5 linked regions of the Methanococcus voltae genome follow. The protein of the gene in region 3 binds, or shares a complex with, the protein of the main gene of each other region. Links are inferred from orthologs where the notes say so. Each region holds a gene or a part of one and is shown on either strand. Other genes may lie near its edges.

Evidence for each region.
Region 1: rpl4p (region 3) and rpl18a share a complex: the UniProt entries of both Methanocaldococcus jannaschii proteins name them as parts of the 50S ribosomal subunit. The link is inferred for Methanococcus voltae from one-to-one orthologs.
Region 2: rpl4p (region 3) and J3E06_RS02305 share a complex: the UniProt entries of both Methanocaldococcus jannaschii proteins name them as parts of the 50S ribosomal subunit. The link is inferred for Methanococcus voltae from one-to-one orthologs.
Region 4: rpl4p (region 3) and J3E06_RS03475 share a complex: the UniProt entries of both Methanocaldococcus jannaschii proteins name them as parts of the 50S ribosomal subunit. The link is inferred for Methanococcus voltae from one-to-one orthologs.
Region 5: rpl4p (region 3) and rpl12p share a complex: the UniProt entries of both Methanocaldococcus jannaschii proteins name them as parts of the 50S ribosomal subunit. The link is inferred for Methanococcus voltae from one-to-one orthologs.

Annotation. Positions count from the first base shown.
Region 1 is NZ_JANUCR010000009.1:32,192-37,971, forward strand. What follows is about bases 1,877-4,872. They hold rpl18a (50S ribosomal protein L18Ae), read right to left. Parts: upstream 3,492-4,872; coding sequence 3,261-3,491; downstream 1,877-3,260. Other genes in these bases: mer (5,10-methylenetetrahydromethanopterin reductase), read left to right, coding at 1,877-2,466; J3E06_RS08085 (DUF2666 domain-containing protein), read right to left, coding at 2,591-3,007; J3E06_RS08095 (translation initiation factor IF-6), read right to left, coding at 3,608-4,291; J3E06_RS08100 (50S ribosomal protein L31e), read right to left, coding at 4,412-4,663; argB (acetylglutamate kinase), read left to right, coding at 4,761-4,872. Also shown: 5-amino-6-(D-ribitylamino)uracil--L-tyrosine 4-hydroxyphenyl transferase CofH, read right to left, coding at 1-978; more of mer, read left to right, coding at 1,501-1,876; more of argB, read left to right, coding at 4,873-5,642.
Region 2 is NZ_JANUCR010000001.1:485,218-491,913, reverse strand. The notes cover bases 364-3,216. They hold J3E06_RS02305 (50S ribosomal protein L44e), read right to left. Parts: upstream 2,005-3,216; coding sequence 1,723-2,004; downstream 364-1,722. Other genes in these bases: J3E06_RS02295 (DNA polymerase sliding clamp), read right to left, coding at 2,859-3,216; J3E06_RS02300 (hypothetical protein), read right to left, coding at 1,982-2,755; J3E06_RS02310 (30S ribosomal protein S27e), read right to left, coding at 1,469-1,654; J3E06_RS02315 (translation initiation factor IF-2 subunit alpha), read right to left, coding at 364-1,075. Also shown: J3E06_RS02320 (RNA-protein complex protein Nop10), read right to left, coding at 1-155; more of J3E06_RS02315, read right to left, coding at 284-363; more of J3E06_RS02295, read right to left, coding at 3,217-3,668; J3E06_RS02290 (selenium metabolism-associated LysR family transcriptional regulator), read right to left, coding at 4,032-4,922; J3E06_RS02285 (hypothetical protein), read left to right, coding at 5,304-6,347; J3E06_RS02280 (class I SAM-dependent methyltransferase), read right to left, coding at 6,375-6,696. UniProt on the Methanocaldococcus jannaschii protein: Binds to the 23S rRNA.
Region 3 is NZ_JANUCR010000001.1:267,048-273,877, forward strand. What follows is about bases 2,253-5,239. They hold rpl4p (50S ribosomal protein L4), read left to right. Parts: upstream 2,253-3,358; coding sequence 3,359-4,120; downstream 4,121-5,239. Other genes in these bases: J3E06_RS01215 (50S ribosomal protein L3), read left to right, coding at 2,253-3,247; J3E06_RS01225 (50S ribosomal protein L23), read left to right, coding at 4,345-4,605; J3E06_RS01230 (50S ribosomal protein L2), read left to right, coding at 4,811-5,239. Also shown: J3E06_RS01205 (hypothetical protein), read right to left, coding at 520-909; J3E06_RS01210 (haloacid dehalogenase), read right to left, coding at 937-1,581; more of J3E06_RS01215, read left to right, coding at 2,246-2,252; more of J3E06_RS01230, read left to right, coding at 5,240-5,536; J3E06_RS01235 (30S ribosomal protein S19), read left to right, coding at 5,616-6,098; J3E06_RS01240 (hypothetical protein), read right to left, coding at 6,220-6,384; npdG (NADPH-dependent F420 reductase), read right to left, coding at 6,475-6,830. UniProt on the Methanocaldococcus jannaschii protein: One of the primary rRNA binding proteins, this protein initially binds near the 5'-end of the 23S rRNA. It is important during the early stages of 50S assembly.
Region 4 is NZ_JANUCR010000002.1:191,160-196,169, forward strand. Bases 1-2,840 are described here. They hold J3E06_RS03475 (50S ribosomal protein L1), read right to left. Parts: upstream 1,822-2,840; coding sequence 1,180-1,821; downstream 1-1,179. Other genes in these bases: J3E06_RS03470 (50S ribosomal protein L10), read right to left, coding at 156-1,166; J3E06_RS03480 (DUF5683 domain-containing protein), read right to left, coding at 2,038-2,562; J3E06_RS03485 (DUF4352 domain-containing protein), read right to left, coding at 2,839-2,840. In the rest of the region: more of J3E06_RS03485, read right to left, coding at 2,841-3,906; J3E06_RS03490 (DNA-directed RNA polymerase subunit L), read right to left, coding at 4,225-4,509; J3E06_RS03495 (DUF2067 domain-containing protein), read right to left, coding at 4,669-5,010. UniProt on the Methanocaldococcus jannaschii protein: Probably involved in E site tRNA release. Binds directly to 23S rRNA. Protein L1 is also a translational repressor protein, it controls the translation of its operon by binding to its mRNA.
Region 5 is NZ_JANUCR010000002.1:185,585-192,257, forward strand. What follows is about bases 3,844-6,673. They hold rpl12p (50S ribosomal protein P1), read right to left. Parts: upstream 5,494-6,673; coding sequence 5,194-5,493; downstream 3,844-5,193. Other genes in these bases: hisH (imidazole glycerol phosphate synthase subunit HisH), read right to left, coding at 3,844-4,046; J3E06_RS03460 (TATA-box-binding protein), read right to left, coding at 4,307-4,852; J3E06_RS03470 (50S ribosomal protein L10), read right to left, coding at 5,731-6,673. In the rest of the region: J3E06_RS03435 (geranylgeranyl reductase family protein), read right to left, coding at 1-320; J3E06_RS03440 (4Fe-4S binding protein), read right to left, coding at 323-487; yjjX (inosine/xanthosine triphosphatase), read right to left, coding at 1,135-1,854; J3E06_RS03450 (pyridoxal-phosphate-dependent aminotransferase family protein), read left to right, coding at 2,146-3,288; more of hisH, read right to left, coding at 3,405-3,843. UniProt on the Methanocaldococcus jannaschii protein: Forms part of the ribosomal stalk, playing a central role in the interaction of the ribosome with GTP-bound translation factors.

The sequences.
Region 1 (5,780 bases), on a different replicon or contig from region 3:
AACTTCATCAGCACCTGCAGCTTCACTTACTTCATCACCCATGAGTGTACCGCCAACATCATTTGCACCACAATGTAAGCTAAGCTGTGTTAATTTAATACCTAATTTTACCCAAGGAGCTTGAATATTAGGTATTGTATCTTTTAAAATTATCCTCGATAATGCAGTAACTAACAAATCATAATCTCCTGAAGCGCCTCCTGAAACAATACCTGATGCATATAAGGGGGTATTTTTATGTAAATATGACATTAGTATCATTTCTGTAAAGCCTTTTGTTTCTTCTTGTATTTCTTTTATTAAGAACAAATGATTTACAATATGTTCTGGTTTTTCAACGTGTCCATACATTATTGTAGATGAAGTTTTTATTCCTTGTTTATGTAATTCTTTGATTACCTTTACCCAATCTTTAACGCATATCTTATTTGGGCATATTACTTGTCTTACTTCATCATCCAATATTTCAGCAGCCGCTCCTGGTACTGTATGCAATCCTGCTTCTTTTAATACAGCAACGGCTTCTTTAATATCAAGACCTGCACTTTCTGCACCAATAAGTATCTCATATGGCGAATAAGCGTGCGTGTCAATATATCCTGTTTTTTCAATAATTTTTTTAATTATTTCCGCTTGCATATATGTATCTATTTCTCTTATTACGCCACCCATAAGTGTTACTTCTGTAGCACCATTATTTTTTGCCCAAAGGGCTTTTTCTGCTATTTCAGAAGGTGTCATATAATATTTATCGATAACTCCTTTTTCATGAGGGAATGCACAAAATTTACAATTGCCTTCACACATATTTGTGTAGTAGATATTTGCATTGTTTACATAAGTTACTACATCGCCACAAATATTTTTTCTTAAATCATCTGCTAATTTTAACGTATCATAAAAGTTTTCCGGGTTTTTTAATAACTCAACGGCTTCTTTTTTAGATATATCTCTTTCTTTAAAGATTTCATAATCCATGGGCTCACCAAGTATTTGAAAATTTTTTAAATTTTTAAATTTTTATCTATTAACTACAAATAGGATTGTTGATATTCAGTATATTTATTTTAGTTGTATTTGGCAGGTATTTATGTGATTACAAACTGTACCTTATCCCTCTTTAAGACTTTTATTACTATATATAATTTTCCATTATCGGCTATTTATTTCTAAAATTTAAAATGGTTTTTAAAAATAACTTTATTTAAAGAATACTTTAATTAAAATTAAATTAATTAAAATCTAAACGACTATAATACGATTTTTAATAAAAAACGAATTTAAACTTAAAATGGGACATTATGAAATATTTTAAATAAAATAATATATATTATTAATTTTAATATAGTTATTAGTCTCTTTGATATATAATGGGCTTTTTTTCTGGAAATTAGATACTATATATAATTTTCTATTCACAATAAATAGAAACTGGATTATATTGCCAAATGGTAATAATAATAATTGTTATATTAAAACTACGAATAGGAAGGTGTCAGAATGAAATTCGGTATTGAATTTGTTCCAAACGAACCAGTAACTAAATTAAACTACTACGTGAAATTAGCTGAAGACAACGGTTTTGAATTCTGTTGGATTACAGACCACTACAACAACAGAAATGTTTACATGACCTTAGGTGCAATCGCATCAGCAACAAATAAAATTAAAATCGGCCCTGGTGTTACAAACCCATATGTAAGAAGCCCAGCAATTGCAGCATCTGCAATGGCAACATTAGATGAATTATCTGGTGGAAGAGCTACATTCGGTATTGGCCCTGGTGATAAAGCTACATTCGATGCTTTAGGTATTGAATGGACAAAACCTGTAGGAACTGTTAAAAAAGCAATCGCTGAAATGAGAGAATTATTAGCTGGTAAAAGATTAGAATCTGGTGCTCAATTAGCTATCAAACCATCAGAAGAAATCCCTATTTACTTGGGTGCTCAAGGACCTAAAATGTTAGAAACAGCAGGTGCAATTGCAGATGGTGTTTTAATCAACGCTTCAAACCCTAAAGATTTCGAAGCAGCAGTACCTTTAATTAAAAAAGGTGCAGAAGAAGCAGGAAAAACAATGGCTGATGTAGACGTTGCAGCATATGCATGTATGTCAGTAGACAAAAAATCAGAAAAAGCAAAACAAGCAGCTATCCCTGTAGTAGCATTCATTGCAGCAGGTTCACCTCCTGTAGTTTTACAAAGACACGGAATACCTGCAGAAAAAGTAGAAACAATCAGAGCAGCTTTAAAAGAAGGTAATTTCGGTGCAGCATTCGGTGCAGTAGATGACCAATTATTGGAAGCATTCGCTTTATATGGTACACCTGAAGAAGTTATTGAAAAAATTAAAGCATTAGAAGCAATGGGAGTTACTCAAATTGTTGCAGGTTCACCTATCGGACCTAACAAAGACACAAGTATCAAATTAATCGGTAAACACATCATACCTGCATTCAAATAATTTAATTATTTGATTGGATTATGATTAAATTTTTTTATTTTTTTTTAAAATAGTTGTTTTAAAACTTTAACTTAAAAATATATTTTAAAAATTTGAATATTAAAAAATAGTATTTTTGTAGTAGTTATTTGCTTTTTTCAATAAATTTATCCATAGTTTTAACATCGATATGTGTTTTTATACCCAATCTTTCCAAAATGATATTTGTTAAGACTACTTTCAAAATATCTTTACCTTCTTTTAAATCTGTTAATTTTCCGAGTTTTTTTGTGGTTGCAGGGGATTTTAATTTAGCTAAAGCTTGTGAAATGTCTTCTTCTTTCACACGTCCTTTTTTTGAAACATATATTTCATCTGCAATTTCTTCAAGCTGTATCATATCAAATGGTAAGTAATCCTTTATTTTTTTACCTAAAGTTTCTTCGATAGATATTAATATTCTTGAAATTTCGACATCTTGGGTTTTTTCATCTATTTTCAATTTTTTGGATACGTACCATTTTCCTTTTTTTGCATTAAATGTTATTTTTTCTTCACTCATTATTTCACCAAATATAATTTTATGAAAATATGATTATCTATTTTGAATCATATATTAAATATGTTAATTACAATTATTGTTGAAATAATATATATTATTTCTTAATAAATATGAAGTAGCTATAAAATAACAAATAATCTCGTAATTTTGATTTAAAATAGTATCTGAAATATTAATAAAACATTAATAATCGTAAGTATTCAATTGTAAAATAGTTAAAATAGATTATTTATAATTAAATTATTATAAATAATTAGTTCATTTCTATGAATTTCTTCAAGCTGTGGTTTTTAATATCTTCCAAACTTACTTCTTCAATGCTGTTGATTTTGATGAAAGCTCTTTTAACATGGTGTTTACTACCAATTTCTGAGTACATAATTTCTAAAGCATCTTCTTCTTTTAAAACATTGTATTCTTTTGAGAATACCATTGGTTCATCTTTACCAAGGATTTCTCCGTTGATTTTTATTATTTTAGCCATTTTATTCACCTTGAATATAATCTATATTTAATATTTTATCATTATACTGGTTATTTTAATAATTATAATTTATAATTTTTATTTAAATTTAATATTATTTTTAAGATATATGTATATTAATCTATTAAATCAAGATATTCTTCAATTCTTAGTATTTCAGGTCCTGTAGTTTCTACACCCACGAGTGCACCGTTGCTATTGGCAATTATGCCTGAACCAACTTGCATGGCTCCTTTGTTTACCGTACTTTTGCCAATAACTTCTATATTTAGAATTCCTCTGACCCATTCTAATTCCACGTCTGTAGTTAGTGGATTTAAAACGCATCCCTTGTTTGTGGCAATACCATTAGAGCCTACTGTAGGTAATTCACAGAAATTTCCAACGCCTACTTTAACTTTAAGTATTTTTTCTACATCTTTTTTAAGATTAGATATTTCTTTTGAAATAATGCCACCATAATCATTGGCGAGTATTAAATTTCCGAATGCAGTATTATTTGATTTTAGAATATTAACATTTATATCTAAATTATTCTCTTGGATGAAATTTTCAATTTTTGAAAATTCATCTTTCAATGTAATTTCTGGTAATATCAATCCATTGGAATTTCCTACACATAATGAACCCATCAATGAACTGTTTGCTATTTTTGTTTGAAGTATTGGTATGTTTAATATTTCTTCAAACTTTTCAATAGTATCTTTTTCCAAATCTATTGGAAAAATACCGTATTTATCCGTAGCAATAGCTTGAATTCCTATGTTTGATACGCCAGAAAATAATGTTTTATATATCATAAATTATCCCAACTAATATTTTAAGAATATCAATGTTTAATAAATTAATATGTAATTAATAATAATTTAAGTAATTAATATATTAACAAGATGTATTTATTAAGTATTTAGTTTGCGTGATTATTCAACTAATGTAGCAATAACAACATCGTCTTGTTTGACTGCTTTTACTCTAACTCTAGCAGGGATTTTGTTTAAACTTCTTTCCCATACTTTTTCGTTAATTGAATTATCTAATTTTACATTATCTGATTTCATATGTTTTTGCAAGTATTCTCTAATTTTCTTTATAGCTCTCGGAGCTCTTTTGGTTGTTGGTACTTTGTTTGTTACATCTCTTAATGGTATTGTGTATATTCTTTCGTTTTCCATAATTGCACCTCCAGTATACAAATATATATATGATATAATATTAAATCATATACAATATAGATAGACAATATTTAAATATTTTGGTGAGTGGATTAAAATGGATGACTATAGCAAGGCAGAAGTGTTGATGGAAGCGCTACCATATATATGTAAATTTCATGGTCAGAAGTTTTTGATTAAATATGGCGGACATGCAATGGTAAATGACGATGCAAAGAACTGGGTGGCTAAAGATTTAGTTTTATTGAAATATGTGGGTATGAATCCTATTGTAGTACACGGTGGCGGTCCAGAAATAAATAATGCTATGAAAAAGATGGGAAAAACACCCGAATTCATACATGGGTTGAGGGTTACTGACCAAGAAACACTCGATATTGTAAAAATGGTGTTAATTGGAAAAATAAATGGTGATATAGTATCTAAATTAGAAAAATACGGCGGTAAATCCGTGGGTCTTTCTGGAAAGTCAGGTCATCTTATAAAGGCTAAAAAGAAACTTCAATACCTTTTAAAAGATAGTCAAAAAATTGAAGTAGACTTGGGAATGGTTGGAGAAGTAAGTCATATCGATACTAAATTAGTAGATTTATTGGTGGAGCAGAATTATATACCGGTAATTTCCCCTATTGGTGTAGATGAATATGGTAATGATTTAAATTTAAATGCAGACATTGCAGCGGGAGATATTGCTGGAGCTACCTGTTCAAAAAAATTAATAATGGTTACTGACGTTGACGGAATTATGGAAGATATAAATGACCCAAGTACATTACATAAAAAAGTAAATGTCGAAAAATTGGAAATGATGATTGAACAAGGAATTATCCAGGGGGGAATGATTCCTAAAATAGAAGCTGCGATAAATGCACTAAATAAAGGTGTAGATAGTGTACATATCATAAACGGAAGAACTCCTCACGCAATTTTGTTGGAAATTTTCACTGAAACGGGTATTGGGACAATGATTGTAAAATAATTAATAATTAGTTATGTTATATTTAATGAATAATTTAACATATTTAGTAAATTAACAAATTAGTAATTCAATATGTAATGAACTTCATTTTTTATTATTTTTTTAATAAATTAATCTATTTTTTAATATTCTCAATAA
Region 2 (6,696 bases), 220 kb from region 3 along the record:
TATTTTCTTTCATTAAACTTTAAAGCTCTTCTATAAGCCCCATATTTATCCAAGGGTGAATATCTTGGAGGTTTAACCGTTATAGCGTTACCCCCACATTTACAAACGTTTTTCATTGTATATTCACCACATGACGTGCATTTTTTTAATTGCATTATCTCACCTTTGTGAGTATGGATATTATGTTAATTTATTACTATTGTTATTACTATTATTATTTTTATTTTTTATTATTATTTTTATTTTTTATTATTATTTTTATTTTTTATTATTATTTTTATTATTATTCTTCAAGTCTTACGAAGTCGCCTGTTCCGTTTAAATATGTGCCAATGTCAGTTATAGCTTCATTAGCCACACTTCTTAAGACTTCTTCACCGCTTTTGTAATCTGGTGCAATTACTTCAATCCTATATTTTGGAGCTCCAACATATGATACTTCAACTTGAACATCTTCGTACGGGTTAGCTTTGATTGCTTTTTTAATTACTTTTTTAATTACTTTTATTCCGTCTGGTTCAGTGGTCGAAAGTGTTAAAATGCCATCTACTTTAACATTTGAAAGTTCGATGTTTTCTTTTGCAATTTTCTCTAATTCTTTGGTCCATTTAGCAGGTACGTCTAAATCTTCAAAAGCTTCTTCTCCTTCTATAACTAAGGATTCAAAAGCGACATATAATTCTCCAAATTCTTCTACAATTGTATGCCCAACTTCTTTCCAAGCTTCATCCATTGATTTACCCATTTTTTCGGATGCAAATTGTAATAATTTTTCAGCTCTTTGGAATCTTTTCCATTCTTGAACTTTTGCCCTTTTTTGTTGGTCGGTAACTCTTTTTAATGATAAATCAATCTGATTTTTGTTAGGGTTTACCCTTACAACTTTTGCAACAACTCTCTGACCTTTTTTGATGTGGTCTCTTATGTTTTTAATCCAACCTGATGAAACTTCAGAAATGTGGACCATACCTTCTTTTTTAGGGTATTCTAATAACTCAACAAATGCACCAAATGACTTAACATCACTTACATTTCCTATTACGATATCGCCTTCTTCGGGAAAATTAGATTTCATGATATTACACCTTAAATTTTATAGTAAAAAAGTTAATTAGCCTTAATTAGATGAAATATTCTTTTTTACTTTTTTAATTACGTTTTTATTTTTACTTTTATTTTAGTTTATTTTAGTTTATTTTAACATTCTTTTTAATTTAGGTTAATAAGTTTTATTTTCCTAATCTACATTTCATATTATATATTTTTCGAAATAATAAAAATAATAATATAAATTTAGCAAGGTTATAAATTACAAAATTAAAGTTATACTATATTATATAATATTAATGTATAATATATAAAGTTATACAATAATTTTACACAATTGATAAAATAATATAAAACAATGTCAAATTTTAATGATAAAAAAGAAGAGTCTTATGATTACAATATTATACAATTGTATAATTTATTGTAATACTTCGAGTATTTTAGCTTTTATTGAACCTTTTGAAGCTTTAGGTTCTGCAATTGTTTTACCGCATGCAGTACATTTAACAACTGTTGAAGGACATCCAAATAAAACTTGTTGGTTGTTGCAGTCTGTACATTGTACTTTTAAAAATCTGCTTTTTGGTCTTGGTATCAATTCCATGTTTCTCACCTTTATTTCATAATATATAAAATTTAAAAAATTAAATGTAAAAATATGTTGAATTTTACTTATTCAACTAATTCAAACATTCTTGCTCTGAATCCACCGTTGCTTCTTGTGTGCATTTTTCCACATTCTGCACATTTGTATCTTAAATCCAATTTTTTAATTGGTTTTGCTCCACCAGGTAATGGTCTTGGGTAACCCCCGTAACCTGCAGTTACTCTTCTGAATAACCTCTGACCTCTTCTCAATTCACTTGCTTTTCTCTTTTTAGCTCTTTCAACTGTATGAACGGTATGTTTTTTACAGTATGGGCAATATCTTTTAATTTTCTTTTTCATTTTCATAAATATTCACCTGTTCCACTATATTGTGTTTCTCTAAAATTTTTGAAAATCTCCCATCTAAAGAAATTATATCATTTTTATTTAAACCATAAACACAATTTCCATCAGTAAAATATGGAAATTTATGATTGACTCTTACAATATGAATATCTCTTTCAGTATTTATAACTTTTGGTATTTCATCATTCATATTTTTATTAACATTATCTTGAAAATCAGGGTTTAAATTTAAAGAATAATCATTTTTAAGTTCATTTTTTCCAAAATTTTCACTTGATTTTCCAAAATTTTCTTTTAAATCATCGGATAATTCTGTAGAGCCATTTGATATAGGATTAGACTGAGGTATACTTTTTTCTTGTTCAGTTTTTGTACTTTTTGTACCAATAATATCAAATTTTTGCACTGAATTATCGATTATAGTTTCAAAATTGTTCAAAAAATTTGGGTTATCACTAAATAAAGTATTATCTATAAGATTATTGATAATCTTATAAATTTCCTTTTCATCTTCAATCAATAATTCGGGATTTTCATTTAAAATAATAATTTTGTATAATCTTATTTTTAATAATGAAGATGAGTAATATTTTAAACGATTGATTTTTTTTATATCAAATTCATTGACATTGTCTTTTTTAGAAATGCTCTCAACATACTTTTTAACATCTGAATACATCGTATCTGATATTTTAAGCAATTTTGGAGAGGCTATTTCATCAAAAAAAGCATTTTTAGCTTTATTGTACATATTTTCACTTATTTTTATTTTATATTATTCTTTAAACACTGTTAACATAAAAAAATTAAAAAATTGTATATTTTGATTTTTTTGATTTAATTTAATCGATTAATTAAGATTCAATTCTTGGAGCAAGTAAAAATACTAATTTTGCGCCACCAATATTGTATTCTACTTTAACTGGCATATCTTCGCCAAGGTATATGTCTAAAACATCATCTGAAGCTGTAGATTTTGTAATATCTTTTAAATATGCAAGATTAAATGTACTTTTTGAGTTTTCCAATACTTTGTAATCAACCATAACATTGTTTATTACTTCTTCATTTCCATTGTTTTCAGACTCTTCAGTATTTACAACTTCGGTTTCTGATTTTGAAAGTGAAAATATGGTTTCACTGTAGTTTAAGTCTCCTTTTGAAGATATAACAAACTGATTATCACTTGAATTAACACTTAAAATAATGTGGTCGTTAACTAATTCTGAGTCCTTTAAAGCTTCTACAAATGCACCTGCTTTTATAGATACTTTATTAGGATATTCTATATCTGGAACTTTTAAATTATTTGATGATATGTCGTATAAGGCCATTGAGAAGTTTCTTGTAACGTTATTTTTAAATGTAGTAAGCAACTTATTTTTTTCTTCATCAAACTCTATAATTATTTTATCATTGCTTTTAGACCTTGCCATTATCTTTTTTAGGGCTTCCAAATCAATACCTAAATCATGTATTCCACTCATATATTCTGAAAACACAGTTTTAGGAATGTTTAAGCTAACTAAAGCCACGTGCGAAGGGTCCATAGCACTTGCCCTAATTCCTTCTTCGTCTACTTCGAAACATATTTCATCTACTAAATTACTTGTAGCATTAATTATCTTTTTGAAGTCTTTTGCATCACAAACTGCTTTAAACATTTGCTCACCACTATTTTTTTAAATAATACGTTTTGTTTAGTATTTAAAAATTCGATTGTAAATTTATTAACAATATATTAACAATACAATAGATACTTAATGTAATTATAATCCATATGGCTATAAATTATATAATTATATAATCAAATTTAAACATTTTTTATTATATTTTAATAACTATATGTAAATAACTATATGTAGATAATGATTTGTTTTTGATTTTATATTAATTTTTTTTTTAAATAATAATATGAGTTATAGATATAATTTTAATATATAATAAATATCCTAATGAAAATGAAAATTTTTAAATTATTCAAAAAAATAAAATAAATAGCATAAATTTAAATTATAGTTATTAAATTAGTCTCCTTTTACAAAATCCCAGAAAGATTTTATTGCACTTGGATTTTTAGGTCTTTTGCCTCTAACCAAGTATAAGTATCTTGTAAGGTCCAAGTCTTCTATTGGAACTATTTTCAAAAATCCAGCATCTGCTGATTTTTTTGCAGGGATTTCTGAGATGATACTTACTCCATAACCTTCTGAAACAGCGGTAATTATTGAAGAAGTACTTCCTAAACTCATAACGGTGTGTAAATCCATCATTGAGTATCCCTTTTTATTTAAAGCATCTATTAGTATCTCACGAGTTCCAGAACCAACTTCTCTATCGACATAGTCTTCCTTTAATACGTCAGATAATTTTGCAATTGGTTTTTTAGCTAATGAATGGTCATTTGGAACTACTAAAACTAACCTATCTTTGCCGATTACAATATTATCATAATTTTTGTCGTATAGATTACCGACTGCAACAATATCCACATTTCTTTCTTCAAGCAATTTGAAACATTTTTCTGAATCGGTAATTTGAATTTCAAAGTTGACATCTTTGTATTCTTTTTTATATTCTTTAATAATACTTGGTATTAAGTACTCACCAGGTGTCGTACTCGCAGCAATTCTAATAATACCTTCAGGATTTTCATGCAACATTTTCATTTGTTGCTTTGAATTGTTAATATATTCCAATACTTTTTCCGCATTTTCTAATAAGATAGTACCTTCAACGGTTAAATCAACGCCTTCGGGAGTTCTTAAGAATAATTGTGCATCAAAAAACTTCTCAAGTACGGAGATGTGATTGCTAACAGTACCTTGGGTTACACCCAATCTTTTAGCAGCTTTCGAAAAGCTTTTAGTTTTTGCAGCATATAAAAAAGTTTGAAAATAACTTATTTTTGGGTCCATAATATCACTACATTATTCTTTTTACTTTTAATTACTGAAATAACTTATTATATTATTTTATGTTGGTATATTTTCATTTTATTGCTAATATACTCTTAATAAGCTTAATAATCTTAATAATCTTAATAATTTTAACAATTTTGATATAATCTTAAATATGTATTAATTTATAATATTTTATGTATCAATCAATTTGATAGTATAGTTATATTAAACTAATAATACATATTAAAAAAACTAATATATATAATTAATCTAAATATGGAATATACTAAATAAATAATTTAATACCATAATGGATAATATTGTATTTATTAATGAATAGTATAATAATTTTTAAAATGATTTAACATTTATTAAATTTTTAAATTGGAGGGGGAGATGATAATGATAGTATTACCCTATAGAAAACCCTGTAATGAGGCATTATTAGCGAAAGAAGGAAGTGAACAAGAAACTTCGTTAATAATTAATTCAATTCTTAAAAATAATTATAATATCCATTATTTGCCTTCGGGAGACGCTTCAATATATATGGCTTGCAATATTCTAAAATTCTATGCTAATGATTTGGGTGTGGAAACTTGTGTAAATGCAATAATACCTGATATGGGGGCTTGGAAAGGATTTGAAACTTATGCAGAACTTTTAGATTTTGACATAAATATTTTAAAAACCGAAGACGGCGTAATAAATCCCAAATATTTAAAAACATTTTTCGAAAATTTGAACTATGAAAAGAGCAATGAATCGACTCCAAAAAATATTTTAAATGTTTTGTTTATTACTTCTTCTGCAGGGTATTTGCAAAGTCAAAATATAAAAGAAATACGTAATATGTGCAATAATTACAATATTTTATTATTTGAAGATATTTCTGGAAAAGTAGGTGGCGATTGTGGATATGGGGATATAATAGTATGTTCTACAGGCTCCCCTAAGATTATAAATTGCGAATATGGTGGTTTTTTAGGCCTTTCAGATGAATTTATGAATTTAATAAATAGTTCAGATAATTCAAAGAAAATAAAAGATAATATTAAAAAAGTGCAGAAAACCTACAAAATTCCAAATATTTATGGTTCGATAATGTATGAGGCGTTAAATGCAAAAAAAACATATGAAAAATACGTTGAATATGGTAATTATTTAAAAGAAAAGATAAAAGATTCAGAATTTTTAAATGAAGAGGGTATTTCTTTATTTATATCATCTAAAAATCCGAATAAATTTTCAAAACAAATAAATGAACATATTAAATTGTCAAATGGTAAATCTATAATTACAAAATGTCCAAATCAAAATCGAATATTAAAAGACGGAGTAGTTTTAGAAATAAAAAAATTAGATTTAAACTATATTAATATAGAAATTTTAGATGAAATATCAAATGTTATAAACGAGATATCAAAACAAATACACTAAATAAGAATAATAAAAATAAAAAATAATTTAATTAATTTTTTCAATTAATAGTCCACAATTTCCTAAGAATTTATATTTAAATCCATAGCCCAATAATTCAAGTGTGTCTATTACTTCAGACCTTGAAAGATATCCTATGAAATATTTATTTAAACTTTGATAGAATTCAAATAATTCTACGTTTACATTAGCAGAATCTTTGAAAAATTCTTCAATAATTATTAATTTTCCATTCTTTTTCAATGAATCCATCATTTTTCTTAAGAATAATCTCGGAGACTTCGCATAACTAAGAGTATGAGTACATATTACGCTATCATACTTAGTTTTAGGTATGGTTTCGCCAAAA
Region 3 (6,830 bases):
AAAACTTTATATAGTATGAGTGCATAGTTGAATTTGCGTTTAAGATGAAAGGTAAAACAAGAAATCTTAAATTATAATAGGAACATTAGGACAGTGGCTCAGCCTGGTTAGAGTGCTCGGCTGATAACCGAGTGGTCCGGGGTTCGAATCCCCGCTGTCCTACTTTTTATTTTAGACATATTAATTTGTACATATAGATATACAAATATAATATATAAAATTCTATTGAGTATAAAAAGGTTAATAAAAAATCTCATAGGCTAATTAAATAGTTAGATATCTTACAAATAGATAATTATTAATACCATAACCGTGTATTGTATATTAGAAAAATAACAACTTAAAAATTAAATAATTAACATTATAATATCCTACTAAGTTATTAAATATTAATATATACGAAATACTAAGGAAAACCCCTATTTTTTGATACAAATTCCCCCCTTTAATTTTTTTTAATTTTAAAGATATTTAAAAAGAAATAATTGTTTTATTTAGCACATAAGTTATAGTAAATTTTTAAAAATTCCCAAAAATGTTTAAAATTTCTGAAACGCTTATAATCCCTGTTAAGACTGCAGTAATTGATAATATTACAAGCAAAATGTTTAAAACTACAAATCTTACTAAATATGCCATAATCGCTTTTTTCCAAGTTGTTTGAGCTTCTTCTTTTATCAAATAGATAATTACTAAAACTCCCCCAAATAATCCAATAAAAGGTACAAACATTAGTATTATAGATGCTAAAGAGCTATAAACAGAAATTTTTAAAGATTTTATAAAATTTAAATCTATTTTTATCACTTTTGCGCCGAATAACGTTGAAAGTGTATCAATTAATGTATATCCAAGTATTACGAATATACTTGCCACACCCAATATTGAAATTAAATAAAAAATATCCATAATTTCCCGTTTTACCCCATTTTCGTATTATAAATCGTTTGATTCTTGTAATTTTTTCAATTCATTTCTTAATTTTAAATTTTCAACAAAATTAATAAAATCTCCATTTGTTTTTTCGACTAAACTTCTTGAAACGTCTTGTTTTCTTCTTAAATTGTCTATTACGTGGTAATAATCAAATTTCATAATAAAATCATATAAAATTTCCATAACGTCATTATAAAACTCTGCATCGTCCTTATTATCTTTTGAAATACAATCTAAAACTTTTCTACGAAGTTCCCCTATTACATCACATAATCCTAAAATGTAGCTTTCTTTTAACAAAGTACTGCATTCTTTCTTTAAATCTTCATAAGTTGGTATTTTTTTATGAGTTGTTATCATATGGTATACTATTGCTTCCACATACTCTTGTTGTGGGGTACCCAAGTATTTTTTAAATTCAGGAAACTCTACCGTATGACTATGTAAATTATTTAAATCGTTTGTTAATTGATTAAAGGATACTTCTTCGTCTTTCTGTATTTTTCGTATTGTAATTCCGCAATTTCTTACAATATCTCTTGAAAGTTTTAATATTTTTTCTCTTTTTAAATCTTTATTTTCAAAAAAATCAATAAGTTCATTTTGATTATTAAAATTATCGTAATTTAATAAATTTTTTTCCAAGATACCACCGTATGGTCAGTTTTTTTAAGAATAATTTGTAATAATTTATAATAATTAATAATAATACCCAATAATGTACTTAATACTATATTTATGAACAATTATATCTCATTGGGATTATATAATTGTATAATTATATAATTATGTTATACATATTTTGAGTTCAAATTTGAATGGTATTAAAATTTGGTACATAATATTATATCCCATTAAATACTTAACATCATCAAGAGGATATCAATAACAATAGTATGTTAATAATAACATATGGTTTATTACAATACTAACTTTTTGAGTAAACTTTATATATTGTGATACTCTACATTGATAGAGCAACTATATGGAAAACCTGAAAAGGCGTGAGCCATCAATAGGTTGCTTTTATTTTGCAATATTTTAAATATCTATAATATATAATATGTTAAAATATTTGAAAATAAACTTTCAAAAAACTTAAAACACTTATAAAAGCTATTAAAACTTAAATAAGTTGTTAGCTATTATTGTATATTTATTAAAGGTGTAAACACGCAATTTCATCAATATTTTAATATTTTAATGAAATGTCGTATAAATATACAATAAGTTAAAAAAGTAATTAATAACAATAACTGACGATAACCTAATAATTACACTATGGGGTTAATTATAAGGAGGTTAGAATATGGGTATGAAAAAAAATAGACCTCGTAGAGGTTCTTTAGCATTTAGCCCAAGAAAAAGAGCTAAAAGAATCGTTCCAAAAATCAGGTCATGGCCTGTTGACGAAAAAGTGAGACTCCAAGCTTACCCTGTATATAAAGCTGGTGTAACACACGCTTTATATGTTGAAAACAACCCAAAAAGTCCAAATGCTGAGCAAGAAGTAGCATCCCCTGTAACTGTTTTAGAAACTCCAAATATCACAATCGCTGGTATCAGAGTTTACAAAAAAGATACAAATGGATTAAAAGTATTGACAGAAGTTTGGGCTCCTGAATTAGACCAAGAATTAGCAAGAAAATTGACTGTTGCTAAAAAAGAATTGAAATCAGTTGATACATTAGACTCATTAATTAACGAAATTGTTGATGTAAGAGTAATTGTATACACAATTCCTAAAGAGACAGCAATAGCTAAGAAAAAACCTGAAGTAGTTGAAATTAGAGTTGGCGGCAGTAGCGTTGACGAAAGATTAAACTATGCAAAAGGTATTCTCGGTCAAAAATTGTCAATCAACGACGTATTTGAAGCTGGAGAAATCATCGATACTGTAGCTGTAACCAAAGGAAAAGGTTTCCAAGGTTCAGTTAAAAGATGGGGCATCAAAATACAATTTGGTAAACACCAAAGAAAAGGTGTAGGTAGACACACAGGTTCAATCGGTCCTTGGAGACCAAGAAGAGTTATGTGGTCAGTACCATTACCTGGTCAGATGGGTTTCCACCAAAGAACTGAATATAACAAAAGAATATTCAAAATTGGTGCAGAAGGAACAGAAGTTACACCGAAAGGTGGATTCTTAAACTACGGTGTACTTAAAAATGGATACGTTTTAGTAAAAGGTACCGTTCAAGGTCCTGCTAAAAGATTAGTTATGATAAGAGGCGCTATTAGAGCACCTGTTGATAAATTCGGATTACCTGAAATTACATACATCAGCACCGAATCAAAACAAGGAAACTAATCAAATTAACGTTTCAAATTAGATAGATTATGAATAATATATTCATTAACGCTAAGAAGAAAATTCATTAAATCAATCACCTATAAATAAAACACGAGCAGGTGTAAATTTATGAACGCAAAAATATTCAACTTAGATGGTTCTGAAAAAGGAGAAGTAGCAATACCATCCGTATTCAGTGCAGAATACAGACCTGACTTGATTAAAAGAGCTGTAATTTCATCATTGACCGCAAAATTACAACCAAAAGGTTCAAATTTATTAGCTGGTCATAGAACTTCCGCTAAATCAATCGGTAAAGGTCATGGTAGAGCAAGAGTTAGAAGAACCGCTCAAGGTGGTGGAGCATTTGTTCCTCAAGCTGTTGGCGGTAGAAGAGCACACGGACCTAAAGTAGAAAAGATTTTATTAGAAAGAATCAACAGAAAAGAAAGATTAAAAGCTTTACAAAGTGCTATTGCTGCAAGTGCAAACGTAGAAATTGTTAAAGCAAGAGGACACATCATACCTGATGTTCCGGCATTACCTTTAATCGTAAGTGAAGAATTCGAAAGTATTGTGAAAACAAAAGATGCTTTAGATGTATTCAAAGCTTTAAAATTAGATGCAGATTTAACGAGAGCTAAAGAAGGTATCTCAATTAAAGCTGGTAAAGGTAAATTAAGAGGAAGAAAATACAAAAAACCAAGAAGTGTTTTGGTTGTTGTATCAAAAGCTTGCGATGCTGTTAAAGCTTCCAAAAACATTGCAGGTGTTGATGTAATCACAGCTGATGACTTAGGTACTATGCACATAGCACCAGGTACTGCAGCAGGTAGATTAACACTCTGGACTGAAGGAGCTATCGAAGCATTAAGAGAAAAATTCGAATAATCATTCTATTTAATTTAATTAATTTATTATTCGATTATTTATCAATGGTTAAAAATTGCAAATTGCAACAAGTTGAATAAAATCTAATAAATTTAATCGAAATATGAAAATAGAAATATAATATTTTATTATAATTCTACATATGCGTATAAAATTTAAATTAGATTTGATTTGTCTTAAAGTTTGCAATTATTTGGTCAAAGTAGACTTTGAGGTGAATGGCAATGGATGCCTTTGACGTAATTAAAACACCTATTATCAGTGAAAAAACAATGAAACTGATAGAGGAAGAAAACAAGATTGTATTCTATGTGGAAAGGAAAGCCACAAAAGAAGACGTTAAAAAAGCTATGAAAGAGTTATTCGAAGTTGAAGCTAAAAGCATTAACACAGAAATAACCCCGAAAGGACTTAAAAAAGCTTACATTACATTAAAAGAAGAATATGATGCAAGTGAAGTAGCTGCAAACTTAGGTATTTACTAATTTTACTTAGCATTTTGCAAATATACGAAAAAGGAAATTCAGATAATTCGTTTATTGATAAACTATGCAATTCGCAATACGTTTGTTAAAAGATGAAAAAGTATTGAATTTCGCCCTAAGTGGTAAATCCTATCGTAAAAGATGAAAACAAGTAAAATCAGATTACTCAAACACACACTTGTAGATACAATCGATGGTGATATAAATGGGTAAAAGACTAATATCCCAAAATAGAGGTAGGGGGACTCCTAAATATACATCCCCATCTCACAAAAGAAAAGGCGCAGTTAAATACAGAGCATACGACGAATCAGAGAAAACCGGCAGTGTTGTAGGTGCTTTAATCGACGTATTACACGACCCTGGAAGAAGCGCTCCTGTTGGAAAAGTAAGATTTGAAAATGGTGAAGAAAGATTAGTTTTAATCCCTGAAGGTAAAAAAGTTGGGGATGAAATTGCTTGTGGTATCAGTGCAGAAATCAAGCCTGGTAACGTATTGCCTTTAGCTGAAATACCTGAAGGTATTCCTGTATACAACATTGAAACTATTCCTGGAGACGGTGGTAAATTAGTAAGAGCTGGTGGTTGCTACGCTCACGTTGTTTCACACGACGTAGGTAAAACAATTATCAAATTACCATCTGGATATCCAAAAGTTTTAAATCCATCATGTAGGGCTACAATTGGTGTAGTTGCTGGTGGTGGAAGAAAAGAAAAACCTCTTTTGAAAGCAGGTAAGAAATTCCACGCTTTAAGTGCTAAAGCTGTTGCTTGGCCAAGAGTTAGGGGTGTTGCAATGAACGCAGTAGACCACCCTTACGGGGGAGGTAGACACCAACACACAGGTAAACCTACAAGCGTTTCAAGACACACATCACCAGGTAGAAAAGTTGGTCACATAGCTTCAAGAAGAACTGGTGGCAAGAGATAATTGCGCTAATCAGTTAATCATTTATGCTTAAGATTAACAATTATAAAATGATTGATTATTATTACTAAGGTGAATAAACATGGCCAGACAAAAAAAGTTTAGTGGAAAAGGCGGCAAAAGAAAAAAGTCAACTAAACAAAATGTGGCTCCTAGAAGAAGAGTAGAATTCAAATACAAAGGATACACATTAGAACAGTTGCAAGAAATGCCTGTAAAGAAATTCATGGAAATAATTCCTTCAAGACAAAGAAGAACTATGAAAAGAGGAATTACTGCAAACCAAAGAAAATTGGTTATGAAAATTAAAAAGGCAAGAAAACTCGTAAATAGAGGAAAAGACCCAAGAGTTATCAGAACACACTGCAGAGACTTTGTGATTACTCCTGAAATGATTGGATTATCATTCGGTATTTACAACGGTAAAGCCTTCAAAGAAGTAAAATTAGTTGAAGAAGCTGTTGGTAGATTCTTAGGAGAATTTGCACCAACAAGAGCTGTAGTTCAACACGGTTCCCCAGGTATGGGTGCTACAAGAGGTTCAATGTTCGTACCGATTAAATAAGGTACTTACATACCCAAATCTTATTTTTTTCAATTTTTAAAACAAATTAAAACTACTTTAAAAAAATATTATAATATATTATTTAAGTTATATTACTTAATTTATATTATTTTTATATTATTTAATCGATAAATTCAGATATAAGGATTATTAGAATAATTCCCATAAAATAGTAATAAATTATATTGTATCCAATTTGAGGAATAAACAATATTGTAAAAGGTATTGTAAAAATACCCAAATAAATATATTTTTCCAAAAGATTATTTAAAACTTTTTTACCCATATAATCACTCGAACTTTAAATGAAACAACTAATATAAAACTAAAAAATAAAAATTTAAATAAAAATTTAAATAAAAAATAAAGTTAATTATTATAATTTACCTTCTAAACCTGTTATTCTCAATCCAGTTCCTTTAGCTTTGTATTTTATATTCAATTGAACTAAAAGCGGAGTTATCTGTTCGATATATCTTGAAATTTCTAATTTTCCGCAATCAATACCATTTACACCGTTGATTGTATTTGCAAGTTCCACAACTGTTTTATTTGCTTCTTTATCATCACCTGCAATCAATACATCACAATTGATAGGATTTTCTAAATCACATAAACACTTATGGCATACATTATGGAAACCACTTACCACAGTTGATTCTGGTAAATATGCTTGCACCATTTCAGCTACGGAGCCTTGTGGACAAGTGATTACTCTTGTAGGTTTATCTC
Region 4 (5,010 bases), on a different replicon or contig from region 3:
ATAATTTTTCAATACATACTTAGATTTTTTAAATCGTTATTGTTTCCTTTATTAAATTCTATAATTAATTATATTAAATTATATGCTTAGTACAATTTTAATACATTAATTTATTTACTTAATTAAATTAAGTAAGTTAAATAAAAGCTAAGGATTTAGAATAATAAACCCATACCTACTGATGCAGGAGCTTCTTCTTTTTTCTCTTCTTCCGCAGGAGCTTCTTCAGCTGCTGGAGCTTCAGATACTGCTTCTGAACCACTTACCATTGATTGTAATTCCTCATCTAAAGCATCATCACCAGCTAATTTAGCAACTGCTAACATTTGAGCGTTAGCTTTTCCTATAATAGCGTCTGAGGTTTCTGATGTTAAGAATGCACTTTCAACTGATACAGCCTTAGCATTGGAGAATGCTTTTTGAACGATTGTTTCAATTGTTTCTGCAGTAGGAATTGCTGCATTAACTGATAAGTTAAATGCACCTGTGTAAGCATTTTGTAATTTAGCGAGGAATTCATCCTCATCAATTTTTAACACACTGGAGTCGTAAATGATTCCATCTTCATAAACGCCCAATACGTTTAAACCTACTTCCATAGGTTTAATATCTAATTTTGATAATACCACAGCTAATTTAGCGGATACTACATCTCCTTCTTTAGCAACAATTGTATCTTCTTTGATTCCAATTTTACCTTTCTCGATTGCAGCAGGTAAACCTACAGCTTTCAATTCACTTAAAAATGGTCCAGGTGGCATACCTGTTGAACCAGCTTTAATTTCAATATCACAAGGTGCAGTAGCGCCAGCTTTAATTGGTGCAGGGCTTTTGCTCTCGTTAAGAGTCTTGTAAAGTTTGAATGGGTTCATTTCGGTTGCAATGATTGCAGCACCTTTTTCCAAACAATCTACTAATTTTGTAAATGAAGGATTATTTGTTTCCTCAGCGACTTCTTCAATCGCTCTTTTCATCAATGTATTTCTTGACATTCTCAAAGTCATTAAGTCTCTGATGTTGTCTCTAATTTCTTGAAGTTGAACTGAAGGAACTTCCATCATGTCAATAATTGCAACTACGTTACCACTTTTAAGTAAGTCTTTCAATGCGTTAACTTCATCTACTTTCCAAGAGGCAATCTTATGTTCTGATTTTACTTCGCTCATAATCTCAACCCCTCTACTTTTCTATCGGTGCTGAAGCACCCATGGTAAGTTTTGTAAATGCACTTTTAACGTGGTAAAGTCCTTTTTCATACTTCCTAGCAACAGTATTTAATACTGTTTCGATGTTTGCTGCAAGTTCTTCATCACTCATTGATTCTTTACCTACGTAAACCTGGAAAAATGCTTTATCTCTTGTGTTGATGCTAATAGTTTTACCAAATCTTTCAACTAATGGTTTAAGATTTGCATTAGCAGGAACAGGTTGAGGCATTTTACCTCTTGGACCTAAAACGGCACCCAAGGATTTACCTACAATAGGCATCATATCTGCTTGTGCAATAAAGAACTGGTTTGCGTTAGCTAATTTCTTAGCTTGTTTTTTATTTTTTCCTAATTCTTCTAATTCTTCCTGTCTAATTACAGTGAGGCCCATGCTTTCAGCTTGAGCTGCTAAATCTCCCTTAGCAATCACAGCGATGTTGATTTCTTTTCCTAAACCACTTGGGAGTACGATTTGTTGTTTCATCCTGTTTTCAGGTCTTGACAAATCAAGCTCTTTGAGGTTTATGATAAGGTCAACAGACTGTGTGAAGTTTCGCGGCTTTGCTGAATTTCGAGCCTCCTTCACTGCGTTTAATATGTTTACACTATCCATTGTGTAGCCTCCTGTAATTGTCATATGACTTTTCAGTCTTAACATGGAGCAAACATAATATTGATTAACTATTATATAAATATTACTACCTTAAATATATATTTTAAAAATTTAAAAAATAATGATATTATTAAAAATGTTAAGATTATTAAAAATATGTTATCTAAAAAATAAAAATTTAATGTATTATTATGTATTTTTAGGGAATTATTTGAGTTATGGGACAATATAACCTCTATTAATTTTATTTGCGGTGTTATAAGCTTCACAGACTGCATATAACCAAACAATTGGTAACATAATAAACCCAATTAATATGGCTATGGCAAAGAATGATATAACGAATAATACTATAATAATAATTCCTTTTATTATTTCACCATTGTATATTTGACCTAAACCCGGTATAAAAAAGGATAATATTGCAGCAAGCGCTGGACTTTTAATATATCTGTTAAAACCTGCAGGATAGCCCATATTAGTATTTTTATTAATATTTGAACTAATATTTGTATTTTTGGCTTCTGATTCACTATCGCTCTCACTCTCACTCTGGGAATCAGACGCACTTGTAACATTCGTATCATTATTATTTTCATTGTTAATAGTTATTGAAGGAACATTATATGAATTTTTTAAGTCCTGGAGTGTGTCAGAACAAAATTTATTGCATTGAGGACACACATCTTCGTCGTTTTCTAATTTGAAACCACAATGTTGACAATACTTTATTTCTGCCATTATTTCACCGTAAAACAATATAATCTACCACATAATAATATAAGTTAAATTTTTAGGTATGTGGCGTTATTTAATATTTTTTATTATTATAATATTTATAAAGATATATCTAATTTATTTATATCCTAAATTATACTACTTTATTCAATAAATATATTACTATTTATTTTAACGTTTAAATCTAAAAAATAAAAATATTTATTTAAAATATTTAATCTTATAAATGTATTAAAAATTGAAAAAAATAAATATGGAGTATTTAATTTAAATAATGCCTTATTCAATTTCATCCCATGAGATATATTCGTATTTAATATTCAATTTATCCCACGAAATTGGGTCGTATTCGAGTTCGTAGCTGTCGGAACCTTTTGGAATTTCGTATATTAATAAACCGCTGGTTTTACCGCCGTTTCTTAAATCTACACTTTCCAAATGGTTTTCTAAGCTGTATGTATCTGAAGCATATGAATATCCTACGCCATCAACAATTGCATCAAAGTACAATGGGCTTGTTGATATCTCATCATATCCATTATTTTCAATGGAAATATATGTGATAAGGTATGTTTTACCAGATGGGGCTTCTCTTGTGTATTCATAACTTCCAATATTGTAGTTAAATGATTCAGTCACTGTAGCTGCAGTTATGATGTTTACAGAGTCTGAATCTGTATCATCATTTGAAGTAGTAGGTGTTGACTTTTCAGCACCGGTATTTGAACTTGAAGCAGCAGCTTTTTGAGCTTCTTCAATATCTACATCTTCAGGATTGTATATTATATTCAATTTATCCCACGTAATTGGGTTATATTCAATGCTATATGTTGAACTACTATCTTCTGGAATTTCAAATGCTAATGAACCGCTGGTTTTACCACCGTTTCTTAAATTTACACTGTCTAAATCATTTTCTAAGCTATAACTATCAATACTGTAGTCATATTCTACGCCATCAACAATTGCATCAAAGTACAATGGATTTACGCTAATTTCATCATATCCATTGTTATATACTGTAATATCAACAATTAAGTATTTTTTACCATCTGCAGCTTCTTCTTTACCATAACTTCCATCAAAGCTTTTAGTGGAGTATGCTTCATAAAATACTGCGACGTATTCGTCAGGTAGCCCTTCTTCTACGGGTTCCTCAGTTTTAGGTTTTTCATCATCTTTAGTTTCTTCGTTTTCTTTAGGTTCGGTATTATCGTTTGTGCTGGTTTTTTCCACTACTACATCATCAGCACTATCTGATGACGAAGAAGAGACGCAACCGCTACACATTACAACGAGGGATACCATAACACAAAGAAAAATTTTTAATATATTATTATTTTTCATAATATGCCTCCAATTTATACATAATTAGATAATAAAATATTTTATAAATAGGTAGTTATTTAGGATACGAAGGTGCTATTTTATATATGAGTACATTGGTTTGTACGATTTTAAACGTTATTTAGTAATTTTAACAAAAAATTACCCGTATATTTATAAAATAGTTGATTTAATATGTTATTTTTTAAAATAAATAAATTTTTGAATAATTATTTTAAAAATAAAAAAGTAATAATAATAATAATAATAATATTTGATTAATAAAAAATAGATATTTGTAAATTGTATTTTTAGTATTATATATTATATTATTTTTAATTATAAGTCATTTAGTCCTTCATCACATAAAGCTATTAAATCGCTTAAACTTTCTTTTAAAATTTCAACTGCATTGGTTCCCTCTACAGTTTCTAAAACTAAAAGAGGATTTGAAATATATTTACCGCTTTCAGGGTCTAAAACAGGGTGTTCAACATTGTAAGAAGCCATTATAACGTTTTCTTTTGACAATAAAATATCTTTTAGTATATTTGGTAATGAGTGGTCTTCGTTTGTTAATTCAAATTCCAAATAGTTTTCCGCTTGTTTTGTAATTTTAATCATATTTTCACCGATACAGTCAAGTTTTAATTAATTCTAAACTTTTAACTTTTTAAATTTAATAATTTTTAGATATTAGTAATTATATAGTCTATATTTTATTTATATAATTTATTATAATTTATCATACATTACCATAGGTATATTCTTATATTTATATATTTAAATTGACTTCTTTGAATTGCATAGTATATTTTTTACCTTAGTAATATCCATATTAAGCACTATTCTATCATCTTCTTCCCTAAAACATCCTTCTTCGAGACCTAATTCTAATATTTCATCCATTTCCAAGCCTGATATATAAACACCAATTACTATGGCATTTTTAACCGGTTTAGAACCTATTGGGTAATATGACAAATCGACATAGATTTCTTGTAAATCTTTAAGTAAATCATCTAACTCTTGCGCAGTTATTTTTGCAAGCAACTCATTATCTTCTTTAATGTATTCGTGCTTTATTTTGGAATATTTTAATGCATCTATTATTAAATCTTTATT
Region 5 (6,673 bases), on a different replicon or contig from region 3:
GCAAGATATTTATCGAATATTTTTCTTTCAACGACATATCCGTCGGTTTTTCCGCCTTTTACTGCGATTGTTTTTCCGTTTGGTGCTACGATATATCCACCATCTAATTTAGTACGTACAAAACTTGGGTCTGCTGGTATTCCATATATTTCATCTATTTTGGGAACTGCTTCCGCACATCTAACTGGTTCCCCAATTTCTTGTGATTTTTCAACCAATAAAGTTTTTGCCCCCATCTTTGAAGCGTTATATGAAGCCATACTCCCTGCCGGTCCTGCGCCGATAACTACAACGTCATAACTGTTAATTAGTGCCCTCATTATTATTCCTCCAAAGCATTTACTGGACATATTTCTTTACAAAGTTTACAGCCTTTACATTTTTCTGTATCTATTTCAATTTTATTCTCGATAAGTTCAATTGCATTCCTCGGACATATGCCAACGCATGCCCCACAGTAGCCACATTTTAAAGTATTTACTTTCACAATATCCTCTCCCAATGTGAAAACAAAAATAACACATTATATATTAAATTAGATTATTATCGATATTTAAGCTTATTCATATGATTTTAGTTTATTTTTATTATAGAGTAATGTATTTTACTATATCTTCCTATTTATTGCCATTATTTCAAATTTCAATTTTTTTTTGAACTAATGTGATATTATATTAAATGCGCCATTTAACTATAATTTAATAAAATTTGAAGATTTGAATAATTGCATTATGCAAAATAATTATAATAACTATAAGTGATACTATTTTGCTTAAATATAAAATTGTTAAATAATAATCTATTATTTACGATGCTATATAATGTTTTATTTTTAATTTAGGTATTATTAATTTATGTACTTGCAATGTTCTTTAAATACTTTTAACTATTTATCCAACCTATGTTTTTATGCTTTTCTATTTTATTTGATGATTTATTTTATAAACTGTTATAATTTAAAGTTATCACCTTATTTAATTAAGTTAAATATCCAAAATAGTTTATTTAATCTAAGCAATATTTAAAATAACGAAGTAAAAATAAAATAAGAATAAAATAAAATAATAATTTTAATTTCAATATTTAAAAATAGATTATAAGTTATAATTATAATTATAATTATATACCTATATTTTAGAATTTAGTAGTCATATTTTGAGCTAATCGGGGAATTAACGCCATAGTAATTGCTTGCTTGCATAAATCTTTTCTAACAATATTTTCATCAGTTAATTGCCCTATTAACCCCACATTTTTGCCTATTTCAGGATTTCCATATAATTTTCCAGCGATTTCACCACATTCAACGCCTTGCTCAATTCCTGAAAGTATTTCCAAAGGTATTTGAAAGCCTGAAGACGTTCCAACCGTATGCCTGAAGCTATCGTATATCACACAAATATGAATGTCTAACCGTTTCTCTCCAATTTTTACAATACCTGCTTCTAAACCAATACCATACATCGAAGAAGCTTTATCATAAGCTTCTTTTGCCCTATTGTATGCACCTTGAAATGTTTCATCAAATCCAATGGGTTGGTCAGATACTTTACTATCTGCATCTATTGAATTTATTAAAACACTACCTACCGCACGCTCTAAAGCTTCCTGAGCTGCACTAATTTTAACGGGATTAAGTGTTCCAATAGAAGCGACTCTTAACTTATGTCCGGCAGGACCGCCACGTTGATTCATAGCTTTACTAAGACATTCTTCACTTTCGCATAGGATGGTTCCAAATCGATAGGTTTTTGCAGGTTTTCCACATATTTCGCAAATTTTATTTTCAAATGGACTTTTAAAATTATTTTTATTATTTTCATTTTTATTATTTTCAATTTTTTTACTACTCATACAGTATTCCCCTATTTTATTTTATAATTTATTCGATAATTTGATTTACGATACTTATCATTATATAATATTAATTAAAAAGGATATCGATATGAATATATCATAATTTTATTGCCACATACATATTTAATTAAAAGAATCCTTAATATAGTATTAAATAAATTAATAAATAAATTAACTATTTATACTATTAAACAATGTAAAAATACATATAATAAATATATCTTAACATATGATATTAACATAAAATCATAAAACAACAATAAAACAACAATATCCTCGAGGGATTTGATGAAATTGAATACCGAAAAGTTATTAATGATACCTGGACCTACAATGGTTCCAAATGAAGTTTTAAACACAATGGCTTTACCCATCATTGGGCACAGAACCGCAGATTATGGTGCACTTTTGGAAGACACAGTGGACAAAATGAAAAAAGTTTTCCAAACAAAATACGATGCACACTTAATAACAGGTTCAGGAACTGCAGCAATGGATATGGCAATTTCAAACACCGTGGACAAAGGGGATAAAGTACTAAATATAGTAAATGGAAACTTTGGAGACAGGTTTTACAAAATTGCAAATACCTACAAAGCAAACACAATGTTGCTCGACAATGAATGGGGCGATATGGCAGACGTTGAGAAAGTTAAAGAAACACTCGAAGAAAACCCTGATACAAAAGTAGTTACAATCGTTCACAACGAGACATCAACCGGTGTAAAGAACCCTATTGAAGAAATCGGTAAAGTTGTAAAAGACCACGATGCAATTTACATCGTAGATACAGTTTCATCATTAGGTGGCGACTATGTGGACGTTGATAAATTTAACATTGACATTTGTGTGACTGGTTCCCAAAAATGTATCGCTGCACCCCCAGGAATGGCGGCTATTTCAGTAAATGATAAAGCTTGGGAAGTTATAAACAAAACGGAAACTAAATCATTCTATTTAGACATTAAAGCTTACCAGAAAAAATGGGAAAGTAGTAAAGAAACACCTTACACTCCATCTGTATCAATGACCTATGCAATGAACAAGGCATTAGAAATCGTACTCGATGAAGGTTTAGAAACCAGATTCAAAAGACACGATAAATTTGCAGAAGCTACAAGAGCAGGTTTAGAAGCAATGGGTATTGAATTGTTCGCAAAAGAAAGAGCAAGGTCAGTAACAGTTACATCTGCTTTATACCCTGAAGGAATAAGTGATAAAGATTTCAGAGGAACTTTAAACAACGATTACGATGTTTTAGTTGCAGGAGGTCAAGCTCACTTAAAAGGTAAAATCTTCAGAGTAGGGCATATGGGTAGCGTAAAAGAGCACCATATATTAGGTACTTTAGCATTAATAGAAGCAGGTCTTAAAAAACTTGGATATGACGCAGGTTGTGGCGTTGATGTAGCTAAGGATTACTTATTATAATTTTTAAATATGCTGTAATAAAATATAATATAAAAAATAATATTTAATTAAATTAATTAAATTTAGTTATTTTAATTATTTATTTTAATTATTTATTTTTAATCCTTTTTTAATCCTTAAATTAATTCCACAAAGTTTTCAATCATTTTTAAACCAGATTTACCACTTTTTTCAGGGTGGAACTGTGTAGCATAAATATCGTCTTTATTAACGGCACAGGTAAATTCTGTACCATAATCGCAAGTTCCTGCGATTATTTTTTCATCAAAAGTTTTTACATAATAGGAGTGGACAAAATAGAAGTAATCATTATCTTTTATCCCTTCAAATAATGGTATATCCAAAACCTGTTTAACGTTATTCCAACCCATATGTGGTATTTTAGGAGCATTTACAAATTTAACAACTTCTCCGTTGAATACACCTAAACCTTCGCCTTTACTTTCCTCACTTTTTTCAAAAAGTAATTGCATACCCACGCAAACACCTAAAAATGGTACTTTACCAATATTTTGGACAATTAATTCTTTTAAATTTGTACAATCCGTGTTTAATTTATCGCAGACTTTTTCATCAAATTTTACGGCTTCTATATTTTTTACGGAGTCTCCAAAGTTTCCAACGCCCGGTAAAACAAGTTTATCCGCTGATAAAATTACTTCGGGGTTATTTGTAAGTTTAACGTCTTTTTCGTAAATTGAAAACGCTTTTTCGATACTTCTTAAGTTTCCGGCATTGTAATCAATAATTGCAATCATAATTTCACACGCTCTATGTATAATGTTTGATAATGTTTAATTTAATGGTAATTCCAATAAAATGACATATATTCTAATTTACATAAAAATACGTAATTATACTATATATACATATTTTAATATTAATTTGCCAAATTAAAATATCAAGAACTATGTATATTTTTGTAAAAATTATATATGACTAAAAGAGTATATCTCAATGGATTATAACAATACATAACAATAAAATAAAAAATTAATAAAAAATTATGTTAAATAAGTTAATAAAATTCTTCTTCAAGTTCTTTTAACGTTGTTAATATTTTATTAAATGCTGTGTAAGCATCATCAATTTTCTTTAAACCGGTTATTACAACCTTACCGCTACCAAATATTAACACTACAACTTTAGGGTCGCTTAATATGTAAACTAAACCAGGGAACTGCTCTGGTTCATATTCTGTACATTCCAATGTGGAAATATCGTCTAAGTTAGGTTCCATACCTAATTCGGTTGTGGCAACCATATTTTGAATGCTAACTTCAGGATTATCAATTATTTCCATACCAGCTTCTTTAAGTTCTGCAATTATCTTTTTAATTGCTATTTCAGCGTCTGATTTACTTTTAGCACCAGTACAGTTTAATTTACCACTTCTAAATATCAACAATGCAACTTTAGGGTCGCTTAATCTACACACTAAACCAGGAAACTGCTCTGGTTCATATTCTGCGTTGTCTAAAACATCTGCAGCATATTCTAAGTCTATATCTGTTCCTATTTGTGTAGAAACTACCACGTTAACAATCTTTATTTCAGGCTCCATATCTCTCACCTATATTACGTATAATATAAGTTTTATTTATATAGTATATAAATGTATTTATATACTTTTATAAAAATGTTATAATTAAATGTTTCAAAATTCTAACAATTTAAAAATTAATGATAAAAATAATAGTACCAATATTGATAAGGATAATAATACCTAAATATATTTAGATATATCAATTATATGGGTTATAAAAAATAATTCTTATGATTAGTATCATTTCTAATTAATTTGTCAAAATATAACTTGTAAAAAAGCGTTGATTAAATAATTTCTAATTAAATTTTAATAATATATATTGTTAAAAGAAATAAAAATATTCGGATATAATTTAATTATCCGAATAAAGCACCTAAACCAGCTGCTGCTGCAGCACCGGTGTCTTCTTTTTTCTCTTCTTTTTTCTCTTCTGCTGGAGCTTCAGCTGCTGGAGCTGCTGCTGCAACTGCTACTGGAGCTGCTGCTGCTTTTGCGATAGCTTCTGCAATGTCTACTCCTTCTAAAGCAGCAACTAATGCTTTAACTCTTGCATCGTCTGCTTCGATACCAGCTGCGGTTAAAACTGCTTTAACTGCATCTTCTGTAATTTCTTTATCTGCTGAGTTTAATAATAAAGCTGCGTATATGTATTCCATAAAGTACACCTCAAATACTAATAATTTACTTCTTTTTGTGTTTTTATAATTATTAGTTTTCAGATAATCTATTAAAGTATATATAATTTTTCAATACATACTTAGATTTTTTAAATCGTTATTGTTTCCTTTATTAAATTCTATAATTAATTATATTAAATTATATGCTTAGTACAATTTTAATACATTAATTTATTTACTTAATTAAATTAAGTAAGTTAAATAAAAGCTAAGGATTTAGAATAATAAACCCATACCTACTGATGCAGGAGCTTCTTCTTTTTTCTCTTCTTCCGCAGGAGCTTCTTCAGCTGCTGGAGCTTCAGATACTGCTTCTGAACCACTTACCATTGATTGTAATTCCTCATCTAAAGCATCATCACCAGCTAATTTAGCAACTGCTAACATTTGAGCGTTAGCTTTTCCTATAATAGCGTCTGAGGTTTCTGATGTTAAGAATGCACTTTCAACTGATACAGCCTTAGCATTGGAGAATGCTTTTTGAACGATTGTTTCAATTGTTTCTGCAGTAGGAATTGCTGCATTAACTGATAAGTTAAATGCACCTGTGTAAGCATTTTGTAATTTAGCGAGGAATTCATCCTCATCAATTTTTAACACACTGGAGTCGTAAATGATTCCATCTTCATAAACGCCCAATACGTTTAAACCTACTTCCATAGGTTTAATATCTAATTTTGATAATACCACAGCTAATTTAGCGGATACTACATCTCCTTCTTTAGCAACAATTGTATCTTCTTTGATTCCAATTTTACCTTTCTCGATTGCAGCAGGTAAACCTACAGCTTTCAATTCACTTAAAAATGGTCCAGGTGGCATACCTGTTGAACCAGCTTTAATTTCAATATCACAAGGTGCAGTAGCGCCAGCTTTAATTGGTGCAGGGCTTTTGCTCTCGTTAAGAGTCTTGTAAAGTTTGAATGGGTTCATTTCGGTTGCAATGATTGCAGCACCTTTTTCCAAACAATCTACTAATTTTGTAAATGAAGGATTATTTGTTTCCTCAGCGACTTCTTCAATCGCTCTTTTCATCAATGTATTTCTTGACATTCTCAAAGTCATTAAGTCTCTGATGTTGTCTCTAATTTCTTGAAGTTGAACTGAAGGAACTTCCATCATGTCAATAATTGCAACTACGTTACCACTTTTAAGTAAG